4 regions of the Erwinia sp. BNK-24-b genome follow, and region 3 is predicted to be linked to each of the others. Evidence: predicted binding sites of a transcription regulator. Region 3 holds the regulator's gene; each other region holds the start of a gene.
The links. The regulator CRP, encoded in region 3, controls carbon source genes, mostly activating them, when cyclic AMP is high. The targets are predictions, from matches to a motif close to ATGTGANNNNNNTCACAT.
Positions count from the first base shown of each region.

Region 1: a site for CRP is predicted at 2,753-2,770, ahead of psiE (phosphate-starvation-inducible protein PsiE). Genes of this name have one in related genera too.
Region 2: a site for CRP is predicted at 2,684-2,701, ahead of udp (uridine phosphorylase). Genes of this name have one in related genera too.
Region 4: a site for CRP is predicted at 2,265-2,282, ahead of ACMGGR_RS06080 (sugar transporter). Genes of this name have one in related genera too.

Region 1 covers NZ_CP179901.1:4,340,279-4,344,746, forward strand. Annotated here, with positions in the region: gene ubiA (4-hydroxybenzoate octaprenyltransferase) at 1-626, opposite strand, end outside; gene ubiC (chorismate lyase) at 628-1,155, opposite strand; gene psiE (phosphate-starvation-inducible protein PsiE) at 2,295-2,693, opposite strand; gene ACMGGR_RS20050 (YjbH domain-containing protein) at 2,873-4,468, opposite strand, start outside.
Region 2 covers NZ_CP179901.1:68,028-72,495, reverse strand. Annotated here, with positions in the region: gene ubiE (bifunctional demethylmenaquinone methyltransferase/2-methoxy-6-polyprenyl-1,4-benzoquinol methylase UbiE) at 1-129, opposite strand, end outside; gene rmuC (DNA recombination protein RmuC) at 204-1,706, opposite strand; gene udp (uridine phosphorylase) at 1,802-2,563, opposite strand; gene ACMGGR_RS00350 (dienelactone hydrolase family protein) at 2,825-3,646, shown strand; gene metE (5-methyltetrahydropteroyltriglutamate--homocysteine S-methyltransferase) at 3,830-4,468, opposite strand, start outside.
Region 3 covers NZ_CP179901.1:269,320-273,787, reverse strand. Annotated here, with positions in the region: gene ACMGGR_RS01195 (SH3 domain-containing protein) at 1-875, shown strand, start outside; gene ACMGGR_RS01190 (phosphoribulokinase) at 968-1,837, shown strand; gene crp (cAMP-activated global transcriptional regulator CRP) at 2,241-2,873, shown strand; gene ACMGGR_RS01180 (YccS/YhfK family putative transporter) at 2,931-4,468, shown strand, end outside.
Region 4 covers NZ_CP179901.1:1,338,226-1,342,693, forward strand. Annotated here, with positions in the region: gene ACMGGR_RS06070 (4'-phosphopantetheinyl transferase family protein) at 1-338, opposite strand, end outside; gene ACMGGR_RS06075 (hypothetical protein) at 407-613, opposite strand; gene ACMGGR_RS06080 (sugar transporter) at 982-2,196, opposite strand; gene ACMGGR_RS06085 (ABC transporter substrate-binding protein) at 2,682-3,578, shown strand; gene ACMGGR_RS06090 (amino acid ABC transporter permease) at 3,575-4,468, shown strand, end outside.

The sequences.
Region 1 (4,468 bases), 750 kb from region 3:
CGGCCAAAGAGTATTGCCGTCGACTTCACGCCGATCTTCAGGTCATCATCTCTGTCCACCATCGCGTATTGCGTATCGTACGCCACCGTCCAGCAGATATTAGCGAAGAACAGCAGCCAGCAGGTTAGCGGCACCGTTTCGCTAACGGCGGCCCATCCCATTGGAATTGCCCAGCCAAACGCCGCACCCAGCACTACCTGCGGCAGATGGGTATAGCGTTTCATAAAGGGATAAATCCACGCCAGCGCCAGGCCGCCAAATGACAGCAGAATCGTCATCAGGTTCATGGTCAGCACCAGGCAAAACGACACCAGCACCAGCCCGCCGAACAATAATTTGGCTTCGGTCGAGGTTACCGCGCCGCTTGGCAACGGGCGGGCGCGAGTGCGCTTTACATGACCGTCAATTTTGCGGTCGGCAAAATCGTTTACCACGCAGCCCGCCGCGCGCATAAAAAAGACGCCCAGCACAAATACAATCAGCACGTTGAAAGGCGGAATACGCAAACCAGCCAGCCACAGTGCCCAAAAAGTGGGCCACAGCAACAGCAGCGATCCAATAGGTTTATCGATACGCATCAGGCGGCTATAGGCCTGAAGCTTACTTGTCTGCAGAGATTTCTCCATGCTACATCTTCCTTTCAGCCTGCGCTGACGCGTAAAGCGGCGCGGACGGTAAAAACAGTTCGGTCAGCAGCAGCGGCTTGCCGGAAAGGCGCAGCAGTGAGCGACGTCCCCATAAGTCATCGCTTCTTCCCGGTTCGATAAAATCACGAGTTAGCGTTGAAGAAGCGAAAAGATAGCGACCTAAAGGCTGAGTGCCAAGCTGCTGTAGCTTTTGTTCCGGCCCGTGCAGCGTGGATTCGGGCAACAGCGTGCAGGCGGCCAGCCATGGCTCGTTGTCACCGCACAGCAAAATTTCGCGCAGCCAGTAGCGCGACTCCGCAGGCAGCAGCCCGGCATCGGCACCTGCTTCTTTTGCACTGACAAAGCCTTCACGCAGGATTTTCACCGTCACTTTCTGGCAATGGCGCTCAAAACGGCGGGTCATGGAGTCTTCTTCCATCAGCCAGTCGAGCAGCGGCGCGGTCAGCGCTGGTGCAGAAAGAGGGAGCCACTCAAGGGCGCGCAACTGTGTTAGCGCGGCATCGGTCATTGCGCTTCTCCGGACAGTTAAATAAGGTGCCCTAGTGTAGCGCAAGGCAAAAGACGTTAAACAGAATTTTAACCGAAAGGCGAAGCGGAAAACCGCCCCGCAGGACGGTCTCCTGGCTTACTTGCCTGCTACGTTGACGATCACCGTGAATGAATTACTGGAAATTGACCAGTTTCCACTTCCGGATGACCACAGCGCACCAGAAACAATGAGCACAATACAAAAGTACCGTTTCATTGTGCGGCCCTGATAAGACCGCTTCACCATGCCACCACCGGAGCTGGCAGCGTGAATGCAAGCACATGGGTGTGCTTACGCTTACGGCCATTGGAAATCCTTTTCCTGATCCGGTGCCCGCTTGCTTAAGGCGGCGAAAAGGGCCGCGGGGATTGTACACCAAACCAGCAATTCGTACACTTGACATACAGCACTTGAAGGCACACTATGTTGCTGCATGGGTGTGCTTACGTTAGTTTCGTGACGCAACATCGCTGGTAAGGCCGCTTAACCTGACCAGCACAAAAAAACCGCCGTTAATGGCGGTTTTTTTTGTATCCGTAAGATCTGCAATTACCTGCCGCTATTCGCGCTTTAGCCGGCCACCTGTAGCGCAAGGCAAAAGACGTTAAACAGAATTTTAATCGAAAGGCGAAGCGGAAAACCGCCCCGCAGGACGGTCTCCTGGCTTACTTGCCTGCTACGTTGACGATCACCGTGAACGAGTTACTGGAAATTGACCAGTTCCCACTTCCGGATGACCACAGCGCACCAGAAACAATGAGCACAATACAAAAGTACCGTTTCATTGTGCGGCCCTGATAAGACCGCTTCACCATGCCACCACCGGAGCTGACAGCGTGAATGCAAGCGCTTGAGAACGCTTACGCTTACGGCCGTTGGAAATCCTTTTCCTGATCCGGTGCCCGCTTGCTTAAGGCGGCGAAAAGGGCCGCGGGAATTGTACACCAAACCAGCAATTCGTACACTTGACATACAGCACTTGAAGGCACACTATATTGCTGCTTGAGAGCGCTTGCGTTAATCAACATTGCTGGTAAGGCCGCTTAACCTGACCAGCACAAAAAAACCGCCGTTAATGGCGGTTTTTTTGTACCCGGAAGATCTGCAATTACCTGCCGCTATTCGCGCTTTAGCCGGTTGCTGTTAGCCAGCCACAGCGTGACAACCAGAATCAGAATCGCGACGGAATAGGCCAGCGTATCAAACGGGTTTTTATGATCGACGATGATCAGCCGGATAATCGCGGTGATGCCGATATAAACAAAGTAGCGCAGCGGAAAATGGTAGCCGGACTGAAAATACTTCACGATCAGCGCAATAAATTCGAAATAAAGAAAGTAGATGACGATACCTTCGATCAGCAGATAGGAAGAGGTCTGCTCGCCGGTATTCAGCAGGACGTTAGCCAGATGCAGCGTCTCTTTTCCCAGAAACACCGCCAGAATGCAGGCCAGGCTAATCAGTCCCACATTCAAAACCATTTGTAATAACCAGGCGATACGCGTGGCGTTCATCATTAACATCCTCTGCAAACACATATTTCCGTCAGCCATCCTGACCGCCACAATATGCTTTAGTGTGAGCAGCTTCACAAGTTTTGCTTTAAAAAGTCGCCTGTCAGCCACATACCGACTACCGGACGCGGGCAGGCATCACGCATAAAAAAAGGGACGAAATTATTCGTCCCTTTTGCACCTTAGCGGAAGTTTTTATCCCGATCGGTAGTGATGTCATACAGCTGGTATTTACGGCCCAGCATCTGTCCACCGTCGCGCGTCAGCGGCGTCCAGTTAACCTGCGCACGGCCACGCGTTGGCGTCGCGGTAAACAGATCCATTGGAATAGAAATGTAGAAGCCCTTGGTGAAGTCGCCCTCGCCGTACTCTTCTGCCGAGACGTTAGTTTTCGTTGCGTAAGCGCCCACAATTACCCCGCTGTCGAACTGGCGGGAAACATCGATAGTTGCACCCTTATCTTCAGCCAGATATTGACCCACGCTCGCCTTCACCAGCACCTGATGGTCGAAGAAAGATGGCCGCCAGTAGGCGGTCAGATTGCCAACCTTCGCGTTGTAGCTGGTAAACTGCATCATGTTGTCCCAGTCGCGCTGCTTGACGTAGTTGGCATCGACGCCAACCGCCCAGTCAGAATCGAGCGGACGATAAAGCACCTCGCCACCCACGCCACCGTACATGGTTTCCAGATAGCCGCCATAAACCTGACCATAGAAACCATTGCCCAACTCGTGCATATAGTTGGCCTGCAGGTTATTCACATAGACGTTGTTTTCAACGTAATCGCGAATGTGCGTACGCACGCGCGGCAGCGAAGAGTCGGATGGTGCGCCGTTATAGCTAAACTTGTCGTAGTTGTTCGCCAGGTTGCCAAAAACACTGCCGTCAATTAACAGATGGTCGGTCAGCCAGTAGCTGGCGCTGGCCATCACGCCAACCTGGTAAAGGTAGAAGCTTTCCGGACCGCCAACGGACTGATTAAGCACCGGCGACAGGTTAAAACTGAAGCGATCCGCATCAATAAAATAGCCCTGCTCGGTATGGCCCGGACTGACCGGCTCTACTCGCTTCTGATCCAGCTCTTTTTCTTTGCCCAGCGGATAACCTTCCAGCTGCTGGCGCAGACTGTCAGCGCTGGTTTCCGTGGTAACCTGCGGCATACCATCGCGAGTTTCGGTCACGCTCAGCTTGCTGACGTTCTGCGGCAGCGCATTCATCATGATCAGGTTGGCACGCTCGACGCCCTCCTGCGTATCACGATATTTTGACTGCTGGCCGGAGACATACATAGTGTCGCCGTTGACCTGAATTTTCGGTCCGGCCAGGCCGGCGTTGTATTTCAGATCCGTCAGCTGCTCTGCCACTACCGTTTGCTCCAGGAACTCGCCCTGCGGCTGCGGGTGGTAAGCAGGCTTAGGCACATCAACCGATGCTGAATGCAGATCGTTGAAGTTGGTGCGTAGCGTAAAGCCAGCCATCAGCGTGTTGCCGCGCTCGTAGCTGACGTTTACATCGGCCCAGTCGGTAATACGGTAAATTGCGCCGACGTTAACCTTGCTTTTCTGCTCCAGGCGACCGGCGAAATCATCCTGATAGTCGTTACCTTCGTACTCGACCTTCAGGCGCAGCGGCTGCCACGGCGTCTGATATTCAATACCGCCAAAGATGGCCGCAGGACCTCTGAACAGGTCTTTATCGCTAACCGAACCCGCCGTCCCGCTGCTGTCAGAGCGATAGCAGTAGCTGCTGTCCGCTTCACAGAACGGGTTTTTCACCGT
Region 2 (4,468 bases), 200 kb from region 3:
CATCAGGTCGTTCATCAGGTCATATTTGGCCGCAACGGAATGGAAAACATCAGCCACCATTTCAGCCTTGTCGCTTTTCGCTACGGTGCGAAAGCCAAAATGGGTGGTGTCCTTTGATTCATCTGCCATTTGTTTTGCCTGCTCTGCAATCAGTTATCTGCCAAGTGTATCAGAGTCCCGCAGGCCAGGCACTGCCTTGCGGGTTATTCGTTAACGCGATGGATATTCGCCGCCGCCAGCGCTTCTTCTTCCGCCTCTGGCGTATCCGGCAGCGCCTGCTCTACCAGATGGGGATTGATTGGCCGCTTGATGGGCACGCCCATCTGACGGAAGCCTTCGGCCTGCGCTATCAGGTTGCCCCGCCCTTCCGCCAGCTTTTTCATCGCCTGGCGATAGCTTTCCTGCGCTTTATCCAGGTTTTGTCCCATCGCAGACATATCGTCGACAAACAGGCGCATTTTGTCATACAGCCTGGCCGCCCGGTCAGCGATGCGCTGTGCATGGCGGCTCTGATGCTCGTAGCGCCACAGATTGTTAATGGTGCGCAACGCGACCAACAGCGTCGTGGGGCTAACCAGCATGATATTCTGGCTTAGCGCCTCGTTAATCAGCTCCGGCTGCCTGTCGATAGCCACCAGGAAAGCGGGTTCCACCGGGATAAACATCAACACATAATCCAGCGAGCGTAAACCCGGCAATTGTTGATAATCTTTACGGCTCAGCAGGCGAATGTGGCTGCGAACGGAGGCGATATGTTCGCTAACCGCCGCTTCGCGCGTGACCTCATCTTCGCCGTTGAAATAGCGCTCGTAGGCCACCAGCGTCATTTTGGCGTCGATCACCACATCTTTGCCCTGCGGCAAGCGCACGATAACGTCCGGCTGCATGCGGCCGTTTTGCTCCAGCTGAATATTGACCTGGGTTTCGTACTCATGGCCTTCGCGCAGGCCGGAGGCTTCCAGCACGCGGCTGAGCACCACTTCGCCCCAGTTGCCCTGCATTTTATTGTCGCCTTTCAGCGCTTTGGTCAGGTTGATCGCTTCCTGCGCCATCTGGGCATTGAGCTGCTGTAAACTGCGGATTTCATGCGATAGCGTGTGGCGCTCCCGCGCTTCCTGGCCAAAGCCTTCCTGCACCTGGCGGCGAAAACCATCCAGCTGTTCACGCAGCGGGGAAAGCAGACCGTCCAGGCTCTGACGGTTCTGTTCATCAACACGACGGTTGCTGTTTTCGAAGATACGGTTGGCAAGATTTTCAAACTGCGCGTTAAGGCGCTGCTCGCTGTTGATCAGCAGACGCTGCTTCTCTTCCGCCGCCAGCCTGCTCTCTTCCAGCCGAATAGTGACCTCGCGCAGTTCGGCTTCCTGAGCGCTGTTGATCTCCAGCTGGTTACGCAGTTCGTTGTTGAGCTGGGTGGCTTCGCTACGCCAGTGGTCAAGCTGGGTGAGTTTTTCCTGCGCGGCGGCAGAGACACCATGCAGCTGGCGCAGTTCCCGCTCCTGCTGTTGCTGCGTCTGCTGCTGGCTTGTGAGCTGTTGCGCCAGCCTGTCGCGATCCTGACGAAGCTGTTCAGTGGATTGCAGCAGCAGCCGGCGCTCCGTTTCCTGACGCGCCGCACGCTGCTGACTCTGATACCAGGCGACACCCCAGCCAGTCAGCAAACCTGCCAGACCGGTGATGATGCCGTAACCTATTGTTGCATCCACTCGCTTTCTCCTGCACAACCTTCACTGGCTGAAAAGGTAAGGTCGCGCCAGGGGAATGTCGAGCTAAAAAGCGTGATGCTCCACGTTTGGGTGGGCTAGATCAGGCGACGCGCGGCATCAACCACGATACGTACCGCATCGCTTTCCGTTTTCTTCATGGTTTCCGCATCCGGAATCTCTTGCTGGGTACGGTTAACGATAACGCCAGCAACCATACCGGCACGCAGTCCCTGGCTGGCGCACATCGTCAGCAGGGTGGCGGATTCCATCTCATAATTGAGCACGCCCATCTGCTGCCACTCTTTCATGGAGTTCTGGAAACGGCTGACAACGCGACCCGAATAGGTGTCGTAACGTTCCTGTCCCGGATAGAAGGTATCGGAAGAGGCCGTTACGCCAATATGCGTGGTGGCGCCTGCAGCTTTAGCCGCTTCTACCAGCGCGGTGGTGCAGGTGAAATCAGCTACGGCCGGGAACTCCAGCGGCGCAAAGTGCAGGCTTGCGCCGTCCAGGCGTACGGAGCCTGTGGTCACCAGCACGTCACCAACGTTGATTCCCGGCTGGATTGCGCCCGTGGTGCCTACGCGCAGAAAGGTACGTACGCCCAGCTGCGCCAGCTCTTCAACAGCGATAGAAGTAGAAGGGCCGCCGATGCCGGTTGAGCAAACGATCACCGCTTTGCCGTCAATTTCAGCGCGCCAGGTGGTGAATTCGCGATGTGAAGCCAGATGTACCGCATTATCCATCAACGCGGCGATTTTTTTTACTCGTTCCGGATCGCCCGGCACGATGGCGAGGGTCGCGCCCTGAAGATCGGCTCGGGTTAAACCCAGGTGAAAAACGTCTGACTGTGCCATGGCAAACTCCTGTGACGGAAAATCGATAGGGGAAAAACGTCTACAGTAGCGTAAATCGGCCCACAATTGTGTGAGTAGCTTCACCACGAACAATGAAAATTACATTTGGAACTTATTAAATAGTGAGTTTGATCACACAAAAGCCTTTTTCAGGCGGTTAGCGCTGCGCCGCCGTTTAAGAATGGCAAACAGACTTCATCTGCCCGCAACGTAATCCTGGCTATAGTTAGCTGATTGCGCTACTGCATGCACGGAGAGACCATGAAAACCGACGATAATCAGACTCAAAGCCGTGGTGGATTCGCTCCTGCGGTTTCACCTGCCGCCGCAACCACCATCGTTACCGACAGCGTTGATATTATTTCCGGAGAAACCTCCATCCCGACTCAGGGCGAAAATATGCCCGCTTTTCATGCCAAACCGCGTAATGCCAGCGGCCCGCTGCCGGTCATTCTGGTAGTACAGGAAATTTTTGGGGTGCACGAGCATATTCGCGATATCTGCCGCCGTCTGGCTACGGAAGGCTATCTGGCCGTTGCGCCGGAGCTTTATTTCCGTCAGGGCGATCCCAACGACTACAACGATATTCCTACCCTGTTTACAGAGTTAGTCAGCAAAGTTCCGGATACGCAGGTGCTGGCCGATCTCGACCACGTAGCAAACTGGGCGTCGCGCCACGGCGGCGATATGCGCAATATGGGCATCACCGGTTTCTGCTGGGGCGGCCGGATTACCTGGCTATATGCCGCTCATAATCCACAGCTGAAAGCGGGCGTTGCCTGGTATGGCAAGCTGGTGGGCGACAAAACCATGCAGCAGCAAAAGCACCCGGTGGATATTGCTACCGAACTGAACGCGCCGGTATTGGGGCTTTACGGCGGCCTGGATGAAAGTATCCCGCAGGAAAGTATTGAGACGATGCGCCAGTCGCTGCGTGCGGCGAACTCAACGGCGGAAATTATCGTTTACCCGGATGCCGGACACGCTTTTAACGCCGACTATCGCCCCAGCTATCATGAAGAGTCCGCCAAAGATGGCTGGCAGCGCATGCTGGCCTGGTTCCGGCAGCACGACGTTAAATAAGAGGCGCAGCGCGCCCAGGAGAATGTTGACAAACTCATGTGCAAACATCAGGTCGCATTCAGGCCAGTGAACAGCTGCGGAGGCTACGGTGTCCCTGCAAAAAATGCCGCAACGCACTGACCGTGTAAATTTGTCAGCAGTTTAAGGGGCGCAGCGCGCCCCGATACCACCGCAAGATTAAGCTCAGGCGATGGTTTTACGCAGCTGACGGGCGGCTTCCACCATGTTTGCCAGCGCCTGCCGCGTTTCCGTCCAGCCGCGCGTTTTCAGACCGCAATCCGGATTGACCCATAAACGCTCTACCGGAATACGCTTCGCTGCTTTCAGCAGCAGCGCCTCTATCCATTCCACGCTCGGAACGTTCGGCGAGTGAATATCGTAAACGCCCGGCCCAATTTCGTTGGGATAGTCAAAATCTTCAAACGATTCCAGCAGCTCCATATCCGAACGCGAAGTCTCGATGGTAATCACATCGGCATCCAGCGCGGCGATCGAGTCCATAATGTCGTTGAACTCGCAGTAACACATATGCGTATGAATCTGGGTATCGTCCCGCGCTACGGCAGCGTTCAGGCGGAACGCCTCCACGGCCCATTGCAGATAGTCGGCCCAGTCAGATTGGCGCAGCGGTAGCCCTTCGCGCAGCGCTGGCTCATCAATCTGGATAATGCCGATGCCCGCTTTTTCCAGATCCTCGACTTCATCACGCAGCGCCAGGGCAATTTGCTTCGCGATAGTTTCGCGGGAAACGTCTTCACGAGGGAAAGACCAGCAAAGAATAGTGACCGGGCCGGTCAACATGCCTTTAACAGGTTTGTCGGT
Region 3 (4,468 bases):
CCGGACAGGGCTATCCTTTTGACAATTTACAGGTATCAGCAATTCGGGCAGGTACGCCGCTTTATACTTTAGCAACCAGTAAAGACAGAGCCTGGCAGTATATTGTCTCCCCCACGCTAATGGGCTGGGTTAAGAGTGACGACGTCGCCACGGTCGATGAAATGTTTGTCACCCGCTGGCGCGGGCTGGCGCAGCAGCAGCTGGCCAGCGCGGTTAGAGAGCCCGTCTCTGTCGCGACAGAAAACCGTTTCTATTTTATCGCGCGTCCCGGCACTATCCTGCCGCTTCAGCAGCAAAACGGGCAGCCTCGCATTGCTGTTCCGGTCAAAACGGCGGATGGCAAGGCCGAAATCAGCTGGGTTAACACAGAACAGCAAGATTTTGCCCCCATGCCGCTGCCAATGACTCCTGCCAATATCGCCAGGTTAATCAAGTCGATGCAGGGCAAACCTTATGGCTGGGGACAATTCAATTTCTATAACGACTGTTCCGCCGAGATGCGTAGCCTGATGATGCCGTTTGGTCTGTTTCTGCCGCGCGATTCCTCTGAGCAAGCCGCAAGCGGTCGCGTGGTCGATGTGAGCAAGCTGAGTCCCGCCGCCCGGCTGGATTATCTGGTGAAAAACGGCAGGCCGTTCACTACGCTGATTCATATTGACGGCCACATTATGCTGTATATCGGCAATACCGAACTCGACGGCAAGCTTGTTCCCATGACTTACCAGAACATGTGGGGATTGCATACGCAAAGCCACGAAGGACGAAGTATTATCGGCGGCGCCGTCTTCTTCCCTTTGCTTACCCACTACCCGGAAGACAAAGATCTGACTTCACTGGCCGCTAAACCATTATTCGCACTTACCTTTATCGAATAAGCCGCCGTTGCCCGGCTCACTACCGGGCAACAGATGACAACGAACAATAAAACGTGCTAACAATGGCGGAATAACGCTCACAGGAAATGCTTATGTCCGCCAAACATCCAGTGATTGCCGTAACCGGTTCCAGCGGCGCAGGCACCACCACCACCAGCCTGGCCTTTCGCAAAATATTTCAACAGCTTGGCCTGCACGCCGCCGAGCTGGAAGGCGACAGCTTCCATCGCTATACCCGGCCTGAAATGGACATGGCGATCCGCAAAGCGCGGGATATGGGCCGCCATATCAGCTATTTTGGGCCTGAAGCCAACGACTTCTCCCTGCTGGAACAGACCTTTGTGGAATATGGCCGCAGCGGCAGCGGTCAGTCCAGAAAATATCTGCATACCTACGACGAGGCAGTACCGTGGAACCAGGTTCCCGGTACGTTTACGCCGTGGCAGCCGCTGCCGGAACCTACCGATGTCCTGTTTTACGAAGGACTGCACGGCGGCGTGGTGACGCCGCAGAATAACGTTTCGCAGCATGTCGATCTGCTGGTTGGCGTGGTGCCGATCGTCAATCTGGAGTGGATACAAAAAATGATCCGCGACACCAGCGAACGCGGGCACTCGCGCGAGGCGGTAATGGACTCCGTAGTGCGCTCAATGGAAGATTACATTAACTTTATTACGCCACAGTTCTCCCGTACCCATATCAACTTTCAGCGCGTGCCGACGGTGGATACCTCCAATCCCTTCGCTGCGCGTGGTATTCCCTCGCTTGATGAAAGCTTTGTCGTGATCCATTTTCAGGCGCTGGAAAATATCGATTTCCCTTATCTGCTGGCGATGCTGCAGGGCGCTTTTATTTCCCATATCAATACGCTGGTGGTGCCGGGCGGCAAAATGGGTCTGGCGATGGAGCTGATCATGGGCCCGCTGGTCAAGCGGCTGATTGAAGGCAAGAAAATTAAGTAGCGCTTCCGGCTTAAGCGCGCGGCGGCTGATGCTTACCCGGGGGTAAGGATTCTCTCAAAATGGAGAATGTTGCTGCCCGCGTTGTCGCTGTCGGTGTAACAAGTTCCTCTAATTCATTTAGTTAACTTATGAAGATGTTCTGATAACTAAAACGGCAATCGGGCAGATTTCCCGCTATGCTGAAGCGAGACAACAGAAGACACCCATGCAAAGCTGTGCTACAAACAAAGCTGAATTTCGTCAGTACTCTACAAACCAGACGAAACGGGACGACATAACGAGCCCGGCACTCAACAGAGAGCCGAATAAAATTCCTGCATTGGGAAGCGCTTGACTATTTCAACGCCTGTCAGGGAACTCTGCCCCTGTATTTAGGCACGATAACAACAGAGGATAACAGCGAATGGTTCTCGGCAAACCGCAAACAGACCCGACACTTGAATGGTTCCTGTCACATTGCCATATTCATAAGTATCCATCCAAAAGTACGCTGATCCACCAGGGTGAGAAAGCAGAAACCCTTTACTACATCGTCAAAGGCGCGGTAGCGGTGTTGATCAAGGATGAAGAAGGCAAAGAGATGATCCTTTCCTACCTCAATCAGGGCGACTTTATTGGCGAGCTTGGCCTGTTTGAAGAAGGCCAGGAGCGCAGCGCCTGGGTACGAGCGAAAACTGCCTGTGAAGTGGCTGAAATCTCTTATAAAAAGTTCCGCCAGCTGATTCAGGTCAACCCTGATATCCTGATGCGTCTTTCCTCACAGATGGCGCGTCGCCTGCAGGTAACCTCAGAGAAAGTGGGCAATTTAGCTTTCCTCGATGTGACAGGTCGCATCGCGCAAACCCTGCTAAACCTGGCTAAGCAGCCGGACGCCATGACCCATCCGGACGGCATGCAGATTAAGATTACCCGTCAGGAAATTGGTCAAATCGTTGGCTGCTCGCGTGAAACCGTTGGGCGTATCCTGAAGATGCTGGAAGATCAAAATCTGATCTCCGCTCACGGTAAAACTATCGTTGTCTACGGCACACGCTAAGCCGTTCTGAGAGTAAGGCGCAATATCGCTATTGCGCCTTTTTAGCAGATCCAGATTATGTGGCGCCGACTCATCTATCATCCCGAAGTTAACTACGCGCTGCGCCAGACGCTGGTGCTGTGCCTGCCCGTGACCGTTGGCTGGCTGCTGGGCAGTCTGCAAAATGGCCTTCTCTTCTCGCTGGTGCCTGCCTGCTGCAATATTGCCGGTCTGGACACGCCGCACAAACGCTTCTTTAAGCGCCTGCTTATCGGCGGGGGCCTGTTCGCCCTCAGCAGTTTCCTGGTGCAGTATCTGGGCGAGCATGCCGTTCCGTTGCCCGCTATCCTGTTTTTTATGGCGCTGCTGCTGGGCGTGACCGGCGAAATCAGCCCGCTACACGGCAGACTGCTGCCCGGCGCCTTAATTGCCGGGATTTTTACCCTCAGCCTTGCGGGACGCATGCCGATCTGGGAGCCGCCTTCGCTCTATATCCTGGGCACCGTCTGGTACGGCGTTTTTAACTGGTTCTGGTTCTGGCTGTGGAAAGAGCAGCCGATGCGGGAAACGCTGAGCCTGCTTTACCGCGAGCTGGCTGACTATTGCGAAGCCAAATATACGCTGCTCACCAAACTGACCGACCCGGAAAAAGCGCTGCCGCCGCTGCTGGCTCGTCAGCAAAAGGCGGTCGATCTGATTACCACCTGCTATCAGCAGATGCACATGCTCTCCGCCAGCAATGACAATCATCACAAACGGCTGACCCGTGCTTTCCAGGTAGCGCTGGATTTGCAGGAGCATATCGCCGTCAGCCTGCACCAGCCGGAAGAGGTGCAGAAGCTGGTCGAACAAAGTCATGCTGAAGCCGTGATCCGCTGGAATGCGCTGACCATCGCCGCCCGTTTGCGGGAGCTTGCTGATAATATCCTGTATCACCAGCTACCTGAGCGTTTCAGCATGGAGAAACAGCTGCGGGCGCTGGAAAAAATCGCCCGTCAGCATCCTGCCAATCCGGTGGGTAATTTTTGCGCTTATCACTTTAACCGCATCGCCCGCGTGTTACGAACCCAGCGGCCGCTCTATCAGCGCGATTTAATGGCCGACAGGCAAAAACGGCTGCCGCTGCTGCCCGCTATTAAAAGCTATCTGTCCCTGAAGTCCGCGGCGCTGCGTACCGCAGCCAGATTTGCCGTGATGCTCGCTTTCGCCAGTTCGCTGGCCCTGTTCTTTAATCTGCCCAAGCCCTACTGGATACTGATGACGGTGATGTTCGTCAGCCAGAACGGCTACAGCGCGACCAGGGTAAGGATCCAGCACCGTGCGCTGGGCACGCTTGCCGGACTGGTTATCGCCGCCCTGACGCTACGGTTTCAGGTGCCGGAATCGGCCGTGCTGCTGGTGATGCTAACGCTGACGCTGGCTGGCTATCTGGTTATTCGTAAATTTTACGGCCTGGCGATGATTGGCTTTACCGTCACGGCGGTCTATTCACTGCAGCTGCTGGCGCTGAACGGTGCCGATTTTCTACTGCCGCGCCTGCTGGATACGCTGATGGGTTGCCTGATCGCCTTCGGCGGCATGGTCTGGCTCTGGCCGCAGTGGCAGAGCGGCCTGCT
Region 4 (4,468 bases), 1.1 Mb from region 3:
AGTGAACCAGCCATGCCTTGCGGCCAGACGGGTGCGCGATCCGCATCGTTTGCCAGAACGAAATCAGTAAAACCAAACAGCGTCAGGGCATACCGGGCGCAAACGCGGCTGGCAAGATATTCAGCGCGGCGCTTTGCCACGGCTTTACCCAGATGAGCAGGAAAAGGCAGCTGATACGTCATAAAAAGAGCGTCGCTGTACAAGGCGAGGTGATAGCGAGCCTGTAGCAGCAGGACATCAGCATGTCCTGCCGGAGAAGAGCAGCTGATGTCGGTGAGAAACGGCCCCAGGGACGGCGTGCAGGCCGGGTACCGGAAGCTTATCTGTTCAGAACTCATCGCTGCTCCTGCTTAATCGCCAAAGCGGTGATTAAAGCAGGTCAGAACCACAATCGTAAAGCGTGGCATTATTTATTGGGCGGAATATTCATCCCTTTTAGTGAAACAACAAAGTGCTCGTTGCCGCGGGAGATTTTTGCGCCACGATCGCACCAGTGGCTCGCAAACCGGAAAAAATCATCGCTGTCAATGTCATAGGCCAGTTCAACCTTGCTGATACCGGACTGCAGCATCTCGTTAGCGTCCCTGTAATTCTTTGCCTTAATCGTTGCCATTTTGATTACCCGTGGTGAATTTACTGCCTCAAAAAGTGTAATGACAGCCTATGTCAACAATATGACATTTTTGTTTCAGCGGCTCGCTTTGAGAATATCGCCATGTTTTATAAGACATTGTTATTTGTACTGTCGAGGTGGGAAATTTCCGTAACCTGATATAAACAAAGGGGATGCTGATTGTTATGGCCGGCGTTCTCTGTTTTTGGCTGGAACAGAAGGTAAGCATATGATTTTTTAATTACTTACTGTAATTAAGCAGGGGAATTAACTAAAGGCGGGGGGCAGGGTAATATCGGCACAGCGTTTTTAAAGACCAGAAAGCAGATTTACAGGCAACCGCCGTGCGCCAGCGGTTGCCTGAGGACCTATTTCACTTCGGTGATCACGCTGCTTTCAGGTTCAGCCTGTTTGCTGCGGTATTTGCGGAAAATCGTCACGGCCAGCAGCAAGCCTGCCAGGGCCGGTACGGCACCCACATAGCCCACCGAGGACATAGAGAGATCCAGGCTCACTTTGTTCCCCAGCAGCGCGCCCGCGCCGATACCAATGTTAAAGATGCCTGAAAACATCGCCATGGCAACGTCGGTAGCGTCTGGCGCCAGCGTCAGGACTTTCATCTGCATGCCCATGCCGATCATCATAAACGCCATGCCCCAGAACAGGCTCAGCACAACCAATCCCGTTTTGCTAACGGCAACCGGCGACAGCAGCAGGAGGCACAGCGCAAGCACGCCAATGGAGCCAACCAGCAGTGGCGTAAGGCGCTTTTCACCGCTCTTGCCAAAAATGATGCTGCCGGTAATACCCGCCACGCCAAAAATCAGCAGCAGTAGCGTAGCGAAGCCCTGATCGAAACCAGACACCTTCTGCACAAAAGGTTCGATGTAGGTGAAGGCGGTAAAGTGCGCGGTCACCACCGCTACGGCCAGCACGTACAGCCCAACCAGCGCCGGACGGCGCAGCAAATCCGGCAGGCTCTTCAGTGAGCCAGTATGTTCTGACGGCACGCGCGGCATGATTTTTAAAATCAGACCCAACAGCACGAAAGCGCTGGCACCGATAGCCAGGAAAGTACTCCGCCAGCCAAAGGCCTGACCGATGATTCTGCCCAGCGGCAGGCCCAGTACCGAAGCCAGAGCGGTAGCCGTCGCAATCAGGCTTAACGCCTGGGCTCTTTTACCCGGCGGCGCAAGCCGAACCGCCAGCGAGGCAGTTATCGACCAGAACAGCGCGTGGGCGAGGGCGACACCGGCGCGGCTGAGCAGCAGCACGTCAAAGCTCCAGGCGAAAAACGCCAGCACGTGGCTAAAGGTAAACAGGCTGAAAATGGCAATCAGCAGCAGACGCCGGTCGGTATTGCTGGTCATCAGCATCAGCGGCAGCGACATCAGCGCCACGATCCAGGCGTAGATAGTCAGCATAATGCCCGCCTGCGCGGACTCCATGCCAAAGCTCTGGCCGATGTTCGAAAGCAGACCGACCGGCATATATTCTGTGGTGTTGAAAATAAAGGCAGCGACAGCCAGAGCCAGAACGCGTGACCAGGCAACTTTGCGTGAAACGATGTTCATCTCAGACATAGGCTTCTGCTCCGTATCAAATCCCAAAGCGCGTAATTCTAGTGGCGGCTGTTTAAAATTCAATGGATAAGTGATCCGCATCACACTTTTTACATAGTTTGAAGATTTAGACGAGGCTAAATTTCTGGATAAAGTATTAAAATTCAAAATATTAAAGGGAAGCGGCGGCAGAACGAAACGAGGATGTTTTAAGGCACTGAAACATGCTTCTATGACCTATCAACCCGATCAGGCGCAGGTGTCCAAAAAAACGCAGTTTTAGTCAGGAAGAGAAGAGAGGCCTTTCCCTTGAAATCTGGCAATAGATAGCTGTTTTTCGCATTTGTGATCGAAGCCTTTATTCCCTGAAAATAGCATTGGGACATTTTGAGGATGAAAAAACTATAAGGCTATAAATGGTTACGCCTTATTGCGTTAAAAACACATCGCTACCTCAGTGCCTTTCCCTTGCAGGGAAACTTTTAAATATCAGGAGAAAGGTTCCAGTGAAATTCGCAAAAGGCATGACTCTTTTAGCACTAGCTCTGAGCGCACACACAACGTTTGCTGCTGAACAATCTGTTGCCACCGACAGTACTCTTCATGTTCAGGCCGATCCGACACTGAAAACGCTATTGCCTGCGGACATAATAAAGCGCGGCTATATAGTTGCCGGAACCAACCCTAATACCCCGCCGACGACCTTCTTTAAGGAAGATAACAAAACGCTGGCTGGCCGTGAGATTGATATCATGAACGCCGTCGGTGAACGTCTGGGTCTTAACGTGCAGTGGCGCGATACCGGAGGTTTTGACAATATCATTCCTGGCCTGAAAACCGGGCGTTACGATGTTGCCTTATCAAATATCAACGCCACGCCAGCTCGTCTGAAACAGATTGATTTTGTCGGCTATTACAATGCCAGTTTGCTGGGCGTTATTTCCCGAAAAGATGCCGGGATCGCGCCATTTAAATCCCTCAACGATCTTTGCGGCAAAGAAGTGGGCGCGGGTTCCGGTACCACGCAGGTAACACGGCTGGAAGAAGCCAGCAAAGCTTGTGAAGCCGCAGGTAAAAAGCCAGTCAAGGTTGCTGTTTTCCCGGACCGTCCAGCGGGCGTACAGGCAGTGGTCAGCGGCCGCGTGCCGATGTTCCTTGGACCCTATGAAGGGTTGCTGTGGCAGGTCAAAGTGATTAAGCCTCTCACCCTGGCTGGTGAAATTACCGTTAATGATGCCCCGGTTTCGGTTGCCTTCCCGAAAGATTCCGCACTTGAACCTGCCGTTCAGGCCGCTCTGAACTCGCTTATTAAAGACGGTAGCTATAAAAAAATCCTCGATCGCTGGGGAATTGGCTTTGGCGCGGTGACTGAAGCTAAACGTAATGAAGAGATCTTCAAATGAGTGAAGTTCGGGACCACACCGACGAGTTGAAAATCGCCAGTAAACGTTATTACGGACGCTGGCTAAGCGCGCTGGTTGTTCTGTTGCGCGTCGTGGCGATGGCGCACTCAATGATGAACAATCCCCGCTTTGAGTGGGGAGTCATCGCAGAGAACTTTACCGGTCCCTCTATTTTGCAGGGGGTGCTCATGACCCTGCAGCTTACCGCGATTTCTGTGATATTTGGCTTCGCTTTTGGCACCGTACTGGCGCTTATGCGGTTGTCTTCCAACCCGGTATTAGTCGCCGTTAGCTGGGCCTACACCTGGTTTTTCCGTGGCGTACCGATGCTGGTGCAGCTGTTTCTCTGGTACAACATTGCCGCGCTCTATCCCAAAGTTGCGCTGTCGATTCCGGGTATAGGTGAGATCTGGAGTGCTCAGTCCAATGCTTTAATTAGCCCCTTTAGCGCGGCGGCGATCGCGTTGGTAATGCATCAGTCAGCCTATGCTGCAGAAATTGTTCGCGCCGGCATCCAGAGCGTAGGGAATGGTCAGATTGAAGCCGCGCGGGCGCTTGGTTATCGCCCCTCGCAGATTTTCTGCCATACCGTGTTGCCTCAGGCGATGCGCGCCATTATGCCGCCAGCGGGTAATGAAATTATTGGTCAGCTAAAAACCACCGCGGTAGTTTCGGTCATTTCTCTCCAGGATGTGTTGTTCTCAGCGCAAATTATCTATCAGCGCACCTATGAGGTGATCCCTCTGCTTCTGGTTGCCACCTTATGGTATCTGCTGATGACCTCGGTACTCTCGGTAGGGCAGTTTTACGTTGAACGCTATTTTGGCCGGGGCGTCTCTCGCCGGGAAAAAAGTCGTTTCTGGCAAGCTGCGTCGCCTGTTTCAACGCCC